2 regions of the Pseudoalteromonas phenolica genome follow, and region 1 is predicted to be linked to the other one. Evidence: predicted binding sites of a transcription regulator. Region 1 holds the regulator's gene; the other holds the start of a gene.
The links. The regulator MetJ, encoded in region 1, represses methionine synthesis genes. The targets are predictions, from matches to a motif close to TAGACGTCTAGACGTCTA.
Positions count from the first base shown of each region.

Region 1 (7,452 bases):
TGGTATGCAGATTTGGTTGCGAGAAAATAATGGCTGGCAATTAAGTCAGTATCCACAACCATCAAGTGCCATTGTATCTTTAGATCCAAAAGATGGCCGCATTAAAGCCTTGGTCGGTGGTTATAGCTTCGCACAAAGTCAATATAACCGCGCTGTGCAAGCGAAACGTCAGGTTGGCTCAAACATTAAACCTTTTATTTATTCAGCGGCATTAGAAGACGGTTATACGCTTGCTTCAATTATTAACGATGCTCCTATCAACCACTGGGATAAAAGCTTAGGTGTTGCATGGCGACCTAAAAATAGTCCTGAAGTTTATAGTGGCCCGATTAGAATTCGTCGTGCACTAGCACAATCAAAGAATGTCGTCTCAGTTAGATTGCTAAGAGGCGTCGGCTTGCAACGATCTGCCGATCATTTACTTAAATTTGGCTTTGCTGATGAAGACATTAACCGCAGTGAATCTTTAGCATTAGGTAGCGCTGCAATTACTCCACTTGAAATGGCTCGCGGCATGAGTACTTTTGCAAATGGCGGTCATCTAATCGAACCTTACTTTATCAGTGAGATAACAGACGCGTATGGCAACTCTCTGGGTAAAGCTCAGCCATTAATCGCATGTGATGAAGAGCAGCGCCTCGAGAATACTATGCAATGCGCACCACAAATCATCAGTGAACAAAATGCGTTTCTTATCTCTAGTGCCTTACATAGTGCTGTTTGGGGCGGCGGTAGCTGGAAACACAAAACTGGTTGGGTTGGTACAGGTTGGCGGGCTCAAGCTCTAAAACGAAGGGACTTATCTGGTAAAACAGGTACAACTAATAACTCGGTTGATACCTGGTTCACTGGCTACAATCGTAATGTTTTAACCACTGTGTGGGTTGGTTTTGATGATGCTAGTAAATCTCTTGGCCGAGCTGCTTATAATAACAACCTAGGTAAAGGCCAAACTGTAGGCGCTGAAGCAGGTGCGATCACTGCACAACCAGGATGGGTTCGTTTTATGAAAACGGCACTACAAAATGAACCGCTTGCACCGATTGACCCTGCGCCAGGCTTAACATCAGTTCGAATAGACTTGAAAACAGGCTTACTAAGCTCTAAAAACGACTATACCAGCCGTTTCGAATACTTTGAGTCTGACACTGTACCAACTAAATATGTTCAGCAAGACAAGTCAAAAACCCCTTTCTCAACAGACTCATTGCCTGAACAAGATGAGCTGTTTTAGTTAATGTAAAAAATAGCTCTAACAAAAAAGCGAAGTGTCGCAACACTTCGCTTTTTGCTCTAAGCCATCGCAGCTATTAACTATTTAAGATTCTGACATAACCAGAATAAGTCAGAGTGAATACCCGCTGCAGTCACTTCTTTACCAGCTCCAGGCCCCTGGATAACCAATGGGTTTGCGTCATACCACAGCGTTTTAACTACAAAGATATTATCGCCTGGTGTTAAATTGGCAATCGCAGAGCCTTGCTCAGCAAAAGCAATACCCACTTTTGCATCCACTTTGCCACCTTCAGCGATACTTAATAAACCAGTGTAACGCAGCTCACAATGATTGGCTTTCGCCTGTGCAAACTTAGTTTCATAAAACGCATCTAACTCGTCTTTTTTAGCTAGAAAATCTTGCCAGCTACCAGTTGCTAAATGTTCGGGCATTAATGGCTCAAGGTCAATATCATCAACATCGAGAGAAAGACCAAGCTCTCGAGCGAGAATTAACAACTTACGCTGCATATCTCGACCTGATAAGTCTTCGCGAGGATCTGGCTCTGTGTAGCCCATAGCTTGTGCTTCTAGCACTAAATCTGAGAAGGCTTTACTGCCGTCATACTCACTGCACAGCCAAGATAAAGTGCCCGAGAACACACCTTCAACTTGGGTGATTTTATCACCACTATTTTGCAAGTCAGCAAGTGCAAAGTTAACCGGTAAACCAGCACCGACACTGGTATTATAACGCCATAGTAAGTTGCGCTCTTCAAGCTGTTGACGCAAAGACAAATACCAGTCTTGTTGCGCTGTACCTGCATACTTATTAGCACTGATAAGGTGGCAATCACGCTTAACGAACTCTGGGTATAACAAGCTAAATGACTCACTCGCAGTGATATCAACCACCACTTTATGCTCATAATCTAGCTCTTCAATACGCTCTAGCACTTCATTTTGCTCATATGCTTGCGCTTCATTTTGCCACTGAGTTTGCCAGTTATCTAAATTCAAACCACTGGCTGCAAATAGCATTTGCTGCGAACGTAATAGGCCAACGACTTTTAAATCAAATTGCGCTTGTAAACGAGCAACCTGAGTTTGGCATTGTTCAAGGAAAACTTCTCCGACATTACCTAAGCCCGCTATGATAACGGCCAGCTCTCGGCCTTTATTCACTAGTTTGTCATGTAGAATCGCCAAAACATCGCTGTCAATTGCTTGGTCAGTTAAGAACAATGCATAGTCTTCGTCACTGTGCGCAAACCTAAGTACTACATCTTGTTCTGTTAACACTGATTTAGCCTGTAGCTCTAATGCAGAGATATCAGCTTTTGGTGCAACCAGCGCAAAGCCCTGCAAGTGGCTTTCAACCAAGGTGAGGCGGCCAGCAAAATATTGGCTAACTTGATGTGTAAAAGCGCCTGGTAGCAATAAGAACTCTTCACCATTTTGTACGAAGTGATGAATGCTATGCTGAATAAGCTGACTCACTTCACGCACTTCATTAACACCTAAACGGTCTACACGCACAAGATCTAAGTTATCAAATGACGTAATAAAACGTTTCGCTTTACTGTAACCCGCTTTGACGATTTCAGTACCTGGTGCTTCAGGATCAAAACTGCTACGAACCTGTAACTTGATACTGGTATTTTTCAAAGGCGATAAGGTTTTAGCATGCAAAACTGGGTTACCTAAACGCGCCAATAGATTGGCCTGTTCACGACATACTTTAGGATATTTAATTGCATTGCTGACTTTACGTGGATCGGTGCTGAATACACCTTGCGTATCGGTCCAGATTGAGACTGCTTCTGCGTCGCTATAATTTGCTAACAATGTTGCACTGTAGTCACTGCCATTGCGTCCCAGCGTCACAGTATTACCTTGGTCATCTGCTGCAATAAAACCTGTGACCACAAAGATGTGATCGTTATCTAAGGTCGCTAAGCACGCTTGCTTATTTTGTTGATGCACCAACTGACCGTTATGCACAGTAAATAACGTTCTGGCATCAATCGCTTGGGCTTGTAAACCGCTTTCTGATAAGTAGTTCGCCAAAATGCGTGCAGACCATAATTCACCGTGTGCTAATAGCTCAGCTTCATTTAGAGTTTTTGTGTTCGCGGCTTGGGTGATCACTTGTAATTCAGTCAGTAGTATATCGGCTAGTTGGCGCTGCTTTTCACCCTGGAATAATGCATTAATCAGCTCGATTTGATGGTTCTCAACCTGCAACAAAATATCGTTAAAACTTTGCTGCTCTTGCTGCTGATAGCTTTGCCATAGTTTAACTAGGGTATTAGTGGTTTTGCCTGCAGCAGAAACCACAACACAATCGCCCAACTGACATTGGCCAACCACGATTTGTGCGACAGCCTGATAACGCGAGGCCGAGCTTAAGCTCGACCCGCCAAATTTATGTACTACTCTTGTCATTTTCTTTTACCAAAGTGCCGGATGGGCAGGTGTTAATTTACAAGCTTTGCTATCAGCTGACGCAGGTGCCTTGCCAGGCTGTGTTTTAGCAAAAGCCACTTCGAGGTCTGCAAGTAGGTCTGCTACTTCCTCAATACCGACAGAAATACGGATCAAAGTATCGCCGACACCCGCTTCTAAACGTGCTTTAGGCTCCATGCCTGCATGTGTCATGGTCGCAGGGTGACAAATTAAACTCTCAACACCACCTAAAGACTCAGCCAACGAGAACTCTTTCACTGTTGTTAAGAAAGCGGCAGCATCTTCAAGACCGCCTGCGATATCAAAACTCACCATGCCACCAAATCCTAACTGCTGCTTTTTCGCCAGTTCGTGTTGCGGGTGTGATTCAAGACCTGGATAATACACTTTGCGAACGTACTCCGACTGCTCTAAGTATTTGGCGATAGCGAGGGCATTTTCTTCATGTTGTTTAAGGCGCACTTTAAGGGTTCTTAAACCACGTAATGTCAAATAGCTATCGAATGGTGCACCAGTAATGCCTATGTTATTTGCCCACCAAGCCAGCTCGTCGCCTAACTCTTGGGTTTTCGCAATTACCGCACCGCCAACAACATCTGAATGACCATTAATGTATTTGGTTGTCGAATGCACCACAATATCAACACCAAATGAAATTGGGTTCTGTAGCGCTGGAGATAAAAACGTATTGTCAGCCCCCACTAAAGCGCCCACTGCATGGGCTGCATTCACAACCGCATCGATGTCTGTAAGACGAAGAATTGGGTTACTTGGCGTTTCAATCCAAACCAGTTTAGGTTTGATCTCTGCAATTTGTGCAAGGCTGTCAGCGCGAGTTAAATCTAAAACTTTTAGTTTTAACAAGCCACGCTTTTCAAGTGATGTGAATAAACGATAACTACCACCATAACAATCATGTGGAATAACTAAGGTATCGTCGTGATTTAAAAGTTGTGTTACTAGGTGTACAGCTGCCATACCGGTCGCGGTGATGATGCCTTTTTCTCCGCCTTCAAGCTGCGCTAATGCTTCAGCTAGAATATCGCGATTTGGATTACCGCTACGGCCGTAATCGTAATCACGCTTAGTATCGAAATCAGCGAACGAATACGTTGTAGAAAGATAAAGAGGAGGCACAACCGCACCATGATGCTTATCGGCTTCGATACCATGTCTGACTGCGACTGTTGACTTATTGCGTTGGCTCATATCACCACCTAGTATATGGATGTTTAGACGTCTAAAAGGTTAGATGATCAAATTAGAGAAGTCAAAACATTTATACTGCTAAATGGCTATTTAACTAGAATTTGACTATCTTTTTTAAACCGATAAAATTTCGCCACTTCGTTAACTAATATTGTTAATAAGACTGGGTTTTTGACCATAAATCGGTACATTAACCTTAGTTTGAGTTGGGCGTTAGTCAAACTAAGTCAATTAAAGCCGTCGCAAACGAGCGTAGTCTTATTGGCAGTAATTACTCTAAAGGCATCAGAAAAATATTATGGCTAAATGGAATGGTGAGTATATTCACCCTTATGCAGAGCATGGCAAGAAATCAGAGCAAGTGAAGAAGATCACCGTGTCGATCCCTTTGAATGTATTAAAAGTATTAACTGACGAACGTACACGACGTCAGGTTAACAACCTACGCCATGCAACAAACAGTGAGTTGCTATGTGAAGCATTTCTGCATGCCTTTACGGGTCAACCACTTCCAAGCGATGAGGACTTACGTAAAGACAATCCTGAGAAAATCCCTGTTGAAGTGCGTAACATCATGAAAGAGATGGGCTTAGAGATCCCAGAGATTAACGAAGAAGGTTAATCGCCTTAGTTTCTCTCGAAGAAAAACATAGAAATAAAAAACCTCGCCATTGCGAGGTTTTTTATTAATTTAATCTTGCTTAGGATTAAGATTCAAATTGTGCCATGTAGTTTTCTGGTAGATCGATTTGCGCAACGCCAGAATCAATCGCAGCTTGTGCTACAGCTTTAGCAATGCGAGGTAATAAACGCGGATCCATTGGCTTAGGAATAATATACTCAGCGCCAAACTCTAGCGACTCAACATCGGCTGCTTTAAGCACTTGCTCAGGCACAGGCTCTTTCGCAATACCACGAATAGCTTCTACGGCTGCGATCTTCATTTCATCATTAATCGCTGTTGCACGCACATCAAGTGCACCGCGGAAGATAAATGGGAAACATAAAACGTTGTTCACTTGGTTAGGATAATCCGAACGACCTGTCGCCATAATTAAATCGTTACGTGCACCATGTGCAACTTCTGGATTAATTTCAGGGTCTGGGTTTGAACAGGCAAAGACAACCGGCTTGTCCGCCATAAGCTTTAGGTCTTCTGGAGAAAGTAAGTCAGGGCCAGATACACCCACAAATACATCTGCTTCAGCGATAACGTCTTGCAGCGTACGCTTATCAGTGTTGTTAGCAAATAGCTTTTTATATTCGTTTAAGTCATCGCGACGCGTATGGATAACACCTTTACGGTCTAGCATGTAAATATGCTCACGCTGTGCACCACATTTTATCAGCAGCTCCATACATGCGATTGCTGCAGCGCCTGCACCTAAACACACAATGATAGCGTCGTGGATGTCTTTACCTTGTACTTCCAATGCATTCAACATACCCGCAGCAGTTACAATCGCAGTACCATGCTGGTCGTCGTGGAATACAGGTATATCACAACGCTCTATAAGTGCTTTTTCAATCTCAAAACACTCTGGTGCTTTAATATCTTCAAGGTTGATACCACCAAAAGTATCTGCAATATTCGCAACCGTATTGATAAAGTCTTCAGTGGTGCGGTGCTTTACTTCAATGTCGATTGAATCTAAGCCTGCAAAACGTTTGAATAGTAGCGCTTTACCTTCCATTACTGGTTTAGAAGCAAGTGGGCCTAAGTTACCTAAACCTAAAATTGCAGTACCATTACTGATCACCGCAACCATATTGCCTTTACCTGTATATCGGTATGCATTAGCAGGATCTGCAGCAATTTCTCGAACTGGCTCAGCCACACCTGGGCTGTAGGCCAACGCAAGATCTTTAACTGTTTCGGCTGGTTTAGTTAATTCAACACTGATTTTACCTGGAACGGGATGAGCGTGGTAATGTAAAGCTTGTTCACGAAAGTCTGACATGACGCGATTTTTTCCTGCAAAGAAGTTAAAAGTGAGAGTGAAATAATTCGCAATAACTAAAAGATACTCGCTTTCTAGATATATTCAAGCAATTTCAGGTCTATCCACTTTTTAGCGAAATTTATCTGCAAGATGCCGCAATTTTGCAGATTTTATGAAACATTCTTTTAGCTTTTTTGACATTTTATTGACCTAAAAAAGGGTCAGTACGCTTAATAAACCAGCAATTTATACGACTAAAAATGCCACCCTATCAATCACAAAAAGAACGCTGAACTTATCGAATTTTATTAGATTTTAGACTCTTTTAAATACATTTAGACAACTTTAACTCTTAAAAAAAACAGTTTAAGCAGCCGTATTTTTGAGAAAGCTAAAGTCAATCTCGATGAAAAGTGCAAAGTTATGCATTTAGTTGTTGCGCCATTTTCTACGGCTTTGCTATGAAAAAAGTTTGGTGTAAAAGAAATAATTTTGCAGAAAAAGAGCCAGAGAAACGATACTAAGTCAGCAGGAAATAATGAATATTCAGAGGATTAATAAGTTTTATACCAATCCTCAATAATACTCAACCATTTTGAGGGACTAAAACTGACGC
Region 1 is NZ_CP013187.1:3,417,126-3,424,577, forward strand. It holds gene PP2015_RS15360 (penicillin-binding protein 1A) at 1-1,234, shown strand, start outside; gene metL (bifunctional aspartate kinase/homoserine dehydrogenase II) at 1,315-3,663, opposite strand; gene metB (cystathionine gamma-synthase) at 3,670-4,893, opposite strand; gene metJ (met regulon transcriptional regulator MetJ) at 5,192-5,515, shown strand; gene PP2015_RS15380 (malic enzyme-like NAD(P)-binding protein) at 5,601-6,854, opposite strand.

Region 2 (7,452 bases), 330 kb from region 1:
CATTTGGTACTCTGTGAATTTCACTAACCAGTGGCTTTGTGCTTGTTGACCACGAGAAGAAGCATCCCACTTCGCGTAGATATCTTCAGGGATTTCAAACGCATCGTGATCCCAACCAAGGAATTCACGTGCTGCTTTAATTTCTTCATCACCTAATGGTGCACCGTGACAATCATGGCTTCCTGATTTGTTTGGTGAACCATAACCAATCACTGTCTTACAGCAAATAAGTGTTGGCTTGTCAGTTTCTGCACGTGCCGCTTCGATTGCCGCTTTAATTGCATCGCTATCGTGACCATCTACGTCAGCAATTACATGCCAGCCGTAAGATTCAAAACGCTTAGGTGTATCATCGCTGAACCAGCCTTCTACTTCACCATCGATTGAGATGCCGTTGTCATCCCAGAATGCGATAAGCTTACCAAGGCCTAGTGTACCGGCTAATGAACAAGCCTCATGCGAAATACCTTCCATTAAACAGCCATCGCCTAAGAAGGTGTAAGTGAAGTGGTTCACAATATCAAATTCGTCACGGTTGAATTGAGCTGCAAGTGCTTTTTCAGCAATCGCCATACCTACCGCATTAGTAATACCCTGACCAAGTGGGCCAGTTGTTGTTTCTACACCTGGTGCATAGCCATATTCTGGGTGACCCGGTGTTTTAGAATGCATTTGACGGAAGTTTTTCAGATCATCAATAGAAAGATCATAACCGCTCAGGTGCAACAAAGAATAAATAAGCATAGAGCCGTGGCCATTTGACAGAATAAAGCGGTCTCTGTCAGCCCACTCTGGGTTGCTTGGGTTGTGCTTTAAATAATCGCGCCATAGTACTTCTGCGATATCAGCCATACCCATAGGTGCTCCCGGGTGACCAGACTTAGCTTTTTGTACTGCGTCCATAGACAGAACGCGAATGGCATTTGCAAGTTCTTTGCGTGACGGCATGAATTCTCCTACCTTTAATTGTGTTGCGCTGAAATGTCAGTGCCTTCATTCTGACTCATTTATGGTACTTACTGCAACGTATATACCTGAGAAAACGAGGGCTAAACTTGTATATTTCAGGATCTGCAATTGAAAAAATCTAATTCAGACGTCTAGGCGTAAAAAAACTAGGCAAGTTAATTTGTTTTAGATAGAATACGCCCCTTATTTTTTCGCGCTATCCCCGATGTTCGTGAAGCGCAATATTTGTGAGCATAGATACAATGGCAAAACACTTATTTACTTCTGAGTCTGTTTCTGAAGGTCATCCGGATAAAATCGCTGATCAGATCTCTGACGCGGTACTAGATGCAATCATTACGCAAGACAAACACGCACGTGTTGCTTGTGAAACTATGGTTAAAACAGGCGTTGCGATCATCTCTGGTGAAATTTCAACAGATGCTTGGGTAGACCTAGAGTCAATCACGCGTAAAGTAATCACAGATATCGGTTACACGTCTTCTGATGTAGGTTTTGACGGCGACACATGTGGCATCATGAACCTTATCGGTCAACAATCACCTGAAATTGCACAAGGTGTAGACCGCTCTAAGCCTGAAGAGCAAGGTGCGGGTGACCAAGGTCTAATGTTTGGTTATGCAACGAACGAAACACCAACGCTTATGCCTGCGCCTCTTTACTACTCACACTTGTTAGTAGAGCGTCAAGCTGAAGCGCGTAAATCAGGTATCCTACCTTGGTTACGTCCTGATGCTAAGTCTCAGGTAACTTTCGTATATGAAGATGGTAAACCTGTTGCTATCGATGCAGTTGTACTTTCAACTCAGCATAACCCAGACATCGAGCAAGATGCACTAGTTGATGCCGTTATGGAAAACATCATCAAACACACGCTACCTGCAGAGTTATTAACTGAAGATACTAAATACTTCATTAACCCAACGGGTCGTTTCGTGATCGGTGGTCCAGTAGGTGACTGTGGTCTGACAGGCCGTAAAATCATCGTTGACACATACGGTGGTATGGCACGTCACGGTGGTGGTGCTTTCTCTGGTAAAGATCCATCAAAGGTTGACCGCAGTGCAGCATACGCTGGTCGTTATGTTGCTAAGAACATTGTTGCAGCAGGCCTTGCTGATAAGTGTGAAATCCAAGTTTCTTATGCTATCGGTGTAGCTGAACCAACGTCAATAACAATTGATACATTTGGTACTGGTAAAGTGTCTGAAGAGAAGTTAGTTGAGTTAGTGCGTGAGCACTTCGACCTACGTCCTTACGGCATTACTAAGATGCTAGACCTACTTCACCCAATGTACCAAATGACTGCTGCGTACGGTCACTTCGGTCGTGAGCCGTTTGAAATGACGGTTGGTGATGACACATTCACAGCATTTAGCTGGGAAAAAACAGACAAAGCAGACGCACTAAGAGCAGCTGCTGGCTTATAATTTTAAGTCATCTGTTAAAAAGGCGCTTACCTGAAAAGGAGCGCCTTTTTTAATGTCTGTAATTAATTTACTTATACCAATCCGCAATAACACTTAATCATTTCGAGGGATTAAACCTGATGATAGCTGCGTTAAAGATTTCTCATTTAGAACAACTAAATAACGAAATATTTGCCTTGCCTACATAGATGTAGGTACCTCAGCGATAGCAGGACACGTGAACGATGTTACCAACAAGGCTTTCTTGCCTCGAAATAGACCATTTAATTAAGCGGATTGGTATTAATGAATAAAATACTCTTCTACGTCTTCTTTCAAATCAACATATTCATCATCACTCAGTTCTAATGCAATCATCACTAAATCTTTAAATACATGCCAATCACCACACGGCCTAAAGTATTTTGCTTCGAAAGCTAAATTCTCAGCGAGTTTCATCGTCGCAAAAGTCGCTTTCAGTGTAGGGTCCGTTTCTTCCTTTAGATATGACTCATCATGATGACGTAGAATCATCTGGCAGATAGGCTTAGGAAGATGCCATGACGTTGCCAAATAATACCCTACAATAGTGTGGCTAACTGGATAAATTTGCTCTTCGTAGTATAAGAGACTTTGCTCACCTCTTTGATAAGCTCGCGACATTAATTCATTATAATTTCCAAATCGCATCGCCATTGCGGGTATACCAGAGTCATGGAATAAACCAAGTAACTGCAGGTTTTCGAGTGGTACAGTTGCTTTAATTTGTTTTCCTATCGCTATAGCTAATTGAGACATATCGCTGGCATGATCCCAGAATCGCTGCAATGAAATACAACAATCCTCTTGTTTAAAGGCATTTTTAAGTAAGTGCCCCGTCACTAATTGTGTAATACAGTTTACCCCCAAAAACATCACCGCCTGTCGAATATCGGTAATTGTTCGAGACATACCATATGCGGGAGAGTTGATCACTTTTAATACGGCTGCCGCAGTGCCTACATCTTCACTGATGATTTCTGCGATATTCCCCAACTCAGGTTCATCACTATTTAATTCATTTTGTAAGTTTTGCAGTACTTCAGGCTTTGAAGGCAAACTAAAACCAGATTTCAGATCTGCCAATACCTTGTCATCAATGTCGATCATAGGTGGAATCTTTTCGCTATAGGTTAGCTGAGTGTAGTAGAGGAGAAGTGATTACTCAAAAGTCGAACAAGAAGAAGTGATAAAGTTATTCTCAGCCTGATACTCTTTTTTATAGATTTGCTTAGCCATATTTTGAAAGGTCTTCTTTACCCCTTTAAGTGCGGTTTTGTTGCTCAACCAAGTGGGGATTTTACCTTGTGGATCAGCATAAATTTGATGTCTTATAAGCAAGGTATTTGAAGTTTCTTCAAGTAACCAACTTCCTTCTATGGGTGAAACAAAGATATATTTCTTAAATTGTTCTAATGGCAAAAGTTGCGCTCTTTTCAGCTCGTCTACGGACTTTATCAATAACTTAGATGTCGTCTTTGATACGCGTTGATGACAAGAGTGTGTGAGCATTATTCTATCTTTCACAGGCCAAGGCGCATTCAATCTAGTAACAACTATATTTTCAGCTTTTTTAAACAACGGAAGGGATTTAACACTTTCGACATTACTTAACCACTCGGGCGCATTATCTGTATCGTTTAGAAGGTTTAAAAAAGCTTGACGATTTGTGTTAGTGAAGCTGGCTTGAGCCTTAATTGCGATTAAGCCAGACGCCTGTTTTTGATAGCTGATAGATAGATTGTCTTTGCTATACCAACTTTGCCAATTGGCATAGACTTGTGAGGAAGGCAATAAGAGCAAACTCCACAAAAGGTATTTATGGAGCATTTTCATAATTAACGCCAATACGGCATGCTATTGAGCGAAGCTCTGCGGCTTTGTTCCATCGCTTGAACAAGAAAGTCTGCTTTTTTAGAAAGCCATAACTCTATTTCTTCAAGCTCAGGGAGGTTTTGTTGCTCGCAGAGGGTTTTTAAGTAAGACAATGTCTCTAGCTCATAGATGCCATAGGCGATATCAATCCAAGGTGTTCGGAATGCTTGTCTTGTTTCTTTGTCATATAAAGACCCTAAACAATTACCACTCAGCAAAGCGCAATCTAACAAAGAACGCAGCGAAAGATAATCTTGCGTGCATAAATCTTTGCCCTCAGGCAATTCTGATTGAAGTTTTCTCCAGTCTTTCTCAAAAGCTGCTGTCGCCACCTCTTTGATAGGCAACTCAGCCGCGGATACTGCATGCTGGCTCCACTCCTGACGCCATCCTTTATCAACTAACCAACGAGTTAAAGCTAACAATAGCTTGTTATAGCGTGGACTGTGGAATAAGTCTTCTAAATCTGTGATGCTAGGCTGCTGTGTTTTTAAATCATCAATAAGTGTTGCTAATTCATCCGCATTATTTATTTTTTTATAATAGGCATGACGCTTTGACGTGTAAGTTTTTAGATGAATCGCATCTTCGACCCAATCTAGCTCATTTAGAAGCCAATTCATTTCACCGAGTAAGCGCTCCGTAGCATGGCCTTCAACAATGGGCTCGAATAATTTAAATGCATGTTTAATCAGGTTAATGCCGTCTATGACACGTTTAAGTGTCTTCAAACTTGGTTTATTAAAGTAACACTGCTCATGTTTTTGCACGAACTCAATACCATAGTTCACACACTGCACAAGCGCTTGTTCTTGCGTTGCATGACGATTTAACTTCACAACACCAATGTATTTATTAGGCTTCAATGGCTTATCGTCAGCAAGGCGATAACCTCTAGCTGCCTTTGAATATAAACCTAGTCGCAATCCGCCTAAGCTAATTAAATGCTCGGCAAGTAAAAATAGATCGCTACGCTGACCTTCAACGAGTTCAATCTCTAACTCAGAAATAACTTCAACCTGACCCTGTGCAACAATTTCACCTTTATCGAGTACAACCTCAATTTTTGAGCCATGCTCTGTTTCAATAAGCCAAGTTCGACGAATAAAATTAGTGCTAAAAATTGGAAATAAGTTGTCACTAATGGCTGTGATCTGCATGCCATGTGGCCAGATTTCTTGTTTAAACGCCAAAATATTTGGACGCGGCGTATCAATAGGTAAGTTGTATTCAGGACGCTGATGAAGACCACCGACTACTTGCCCTGCCAACTTGATTGTTTGCTCACATTGTTCATCACAACAACGTGTTCTTAAACCGATATCTAATGCTCTTAGCTCACGGTTTGGTGTATCAAAGTAGGCGTTTTTTAGATTCTTGGCGGGTTTATTTTTCACAGTTTTTGCAAACTGCATGATGAGTCCTGGAATAAGAGGAACTTCATTATCTGAAAGTAAAAACTTCAGTTCTATTTCAGTGTCCATTAGGGCAAGTCATTACCTATATAATTGTAGAACGGTAAAAATATACAAAGCAGCGGGTATTTGCAATCTTTTTGCAGCAAGTTCAAGGAAGTTTAGTGCTTCACTTGATATTACTCCTTGAAATTCATACTATCTCAACAAATAACTCTCTATAAAGGGTCACGGATGTTAAAACGTATCTTGGTGCCGACACTTTTCGCACTTTTTTCACACTATTCTCTCGCTGAAGACATTCAAACCATAGAAAATAGTAACAGCAGCGAAAATACAGCATATATCTCAGATAGCTTATTCGTTTATGTACATTCTGGACCGGGTAAAAACTTCCGTATTGTTGGTTCTGTAAATGCTGGCAGCCAAATTGAAATTATGGCGGGTAATGAAAATGGCTTTCAACAGATCACCGATGATAAGGGCCGTGAGGTATGGGTTGAAACCCAATTTGTTTCAACCCAACCTGGGCTTGCACACCAATTGGATGAGCTAGGTCAACAACTACAACAATCACAGCAAGCACTCAACGATGCCCAAACTGACTTACCTCGCTTGCAACAACTTAATCAAGATTTACAAGCTGAAAATCAAAACTTACAGCAAACTATTCAGCGTTTAGAAAAGGCGGTGACAGATGAAAAACAAAAAGCGCTCTCTTCTGAACAAGCAGAACAACATTTAATGCTCACCTACGGCGGCGGTGTTGGTGTTGGTGGATTACTCATTGGGGTTGTACTAACCCTATTCTTATCACGTAGGAAACGTTACGATGGTTGGGCTTAGTTCAACTAAATAAATATTAAAAAAACCGCATGTCAAAATGCGGTTTTTTTATTTTTATCTGCAAAATTATTTAGTGAATAACTCACTGATATTACTCAAATCTGATTTGCCCTCTGCAATTTCATCTGGGGTTAAACCTGATAGTTCGTGCGGGAACACTAACCACTCATCTGATTCATGGATGAAATAATCAGGCTTCATAGGTACCTTGGTATTCTTTGGCTTGTAATAAGGGCACGCTGTGCGAATGTCTTTAGGCAAATTTAAACGCATCAGCTCAGAAAGCTTTTCTTTTAACGCGAAAATACTGCGGCCTGAATCAAAAACATCATCCACAATTAATAGTGAGTCATCTGCATTCGCATTTTCGATGATGTAATGAAGACCATGCACTTTAATTTCTTTAGATTGCTTGCCGATACCGTAGTAAGAAGATGTGCGCACAGCAATGTGATCTGTCTCTATGCCTTTGTAATCATAATACTCTTGTACAGCGATACCGATAGGTGCACCACCTCGCCAAATACCAATAATGAAGTCAGGACGGAAACCGTCATCATAAACTTGCGCGGCTAAACGAAAAGAATCCTCAAGCAACTGCTGTGCTGTGATATAGCACTTATCTGACATACAAACCCCGTGAAATATTTATAAAAAGAAAAGGTATCCAGCAATTAAAATAGCTAGATATAACCTTGTATTCTAGCGCATCTAAATCAAAAATGCGCAAACTACCCAATAAAGGAACAACTTTACATTTTTAAGTAAAAGTCACGACAAAGCACAATGAAATCCGCACTATATTGACCATTTTCATGAATACATAACAACGTATGCTCAGGTTCAACAAAACCGCTGTTGGCTGTATACTCAAACTCGAGCAATAATCGACTTATCGC
Region 2 is NZ_CP013187.1:3,090,535-3,097,986, forward strand. It holds gene tkt (transketolase) at 1-948, opposite strand, end outside; gene metK (methionine adenosyltransferase) at 1,212-2,399, shown strand; gene PP2015_RS13795 (HDOD domain-containing protein) at 2,682-3,527, opposite strand; gene PP2015_RS13800 (SRPBCC family protein) at 3,579-4,253, opposite strand; gene PP2015_RS13805 (CYTH and CHAD domain-containing protein) at 4,256-5,776, opposite strand; gene PP2015_RS13810 (TIGR04211 family SH3 domain-containing protein) at 5,942-6,553, shown strand; gene PP2015_RS13815 (phosphoribosyltransferase) at 6,620-7,183, opposite strand; gene PP2015_RS13820 (tRNA1(Val) (adenine(37)-N6)-methyltransferase) at 7,306-7,452, opposite strand, start outside.
Region 2: the regulator MetJ is predicted to act here: its motif matches at 1,094-1,111, upstream of metK (methionine adenosyltransferase).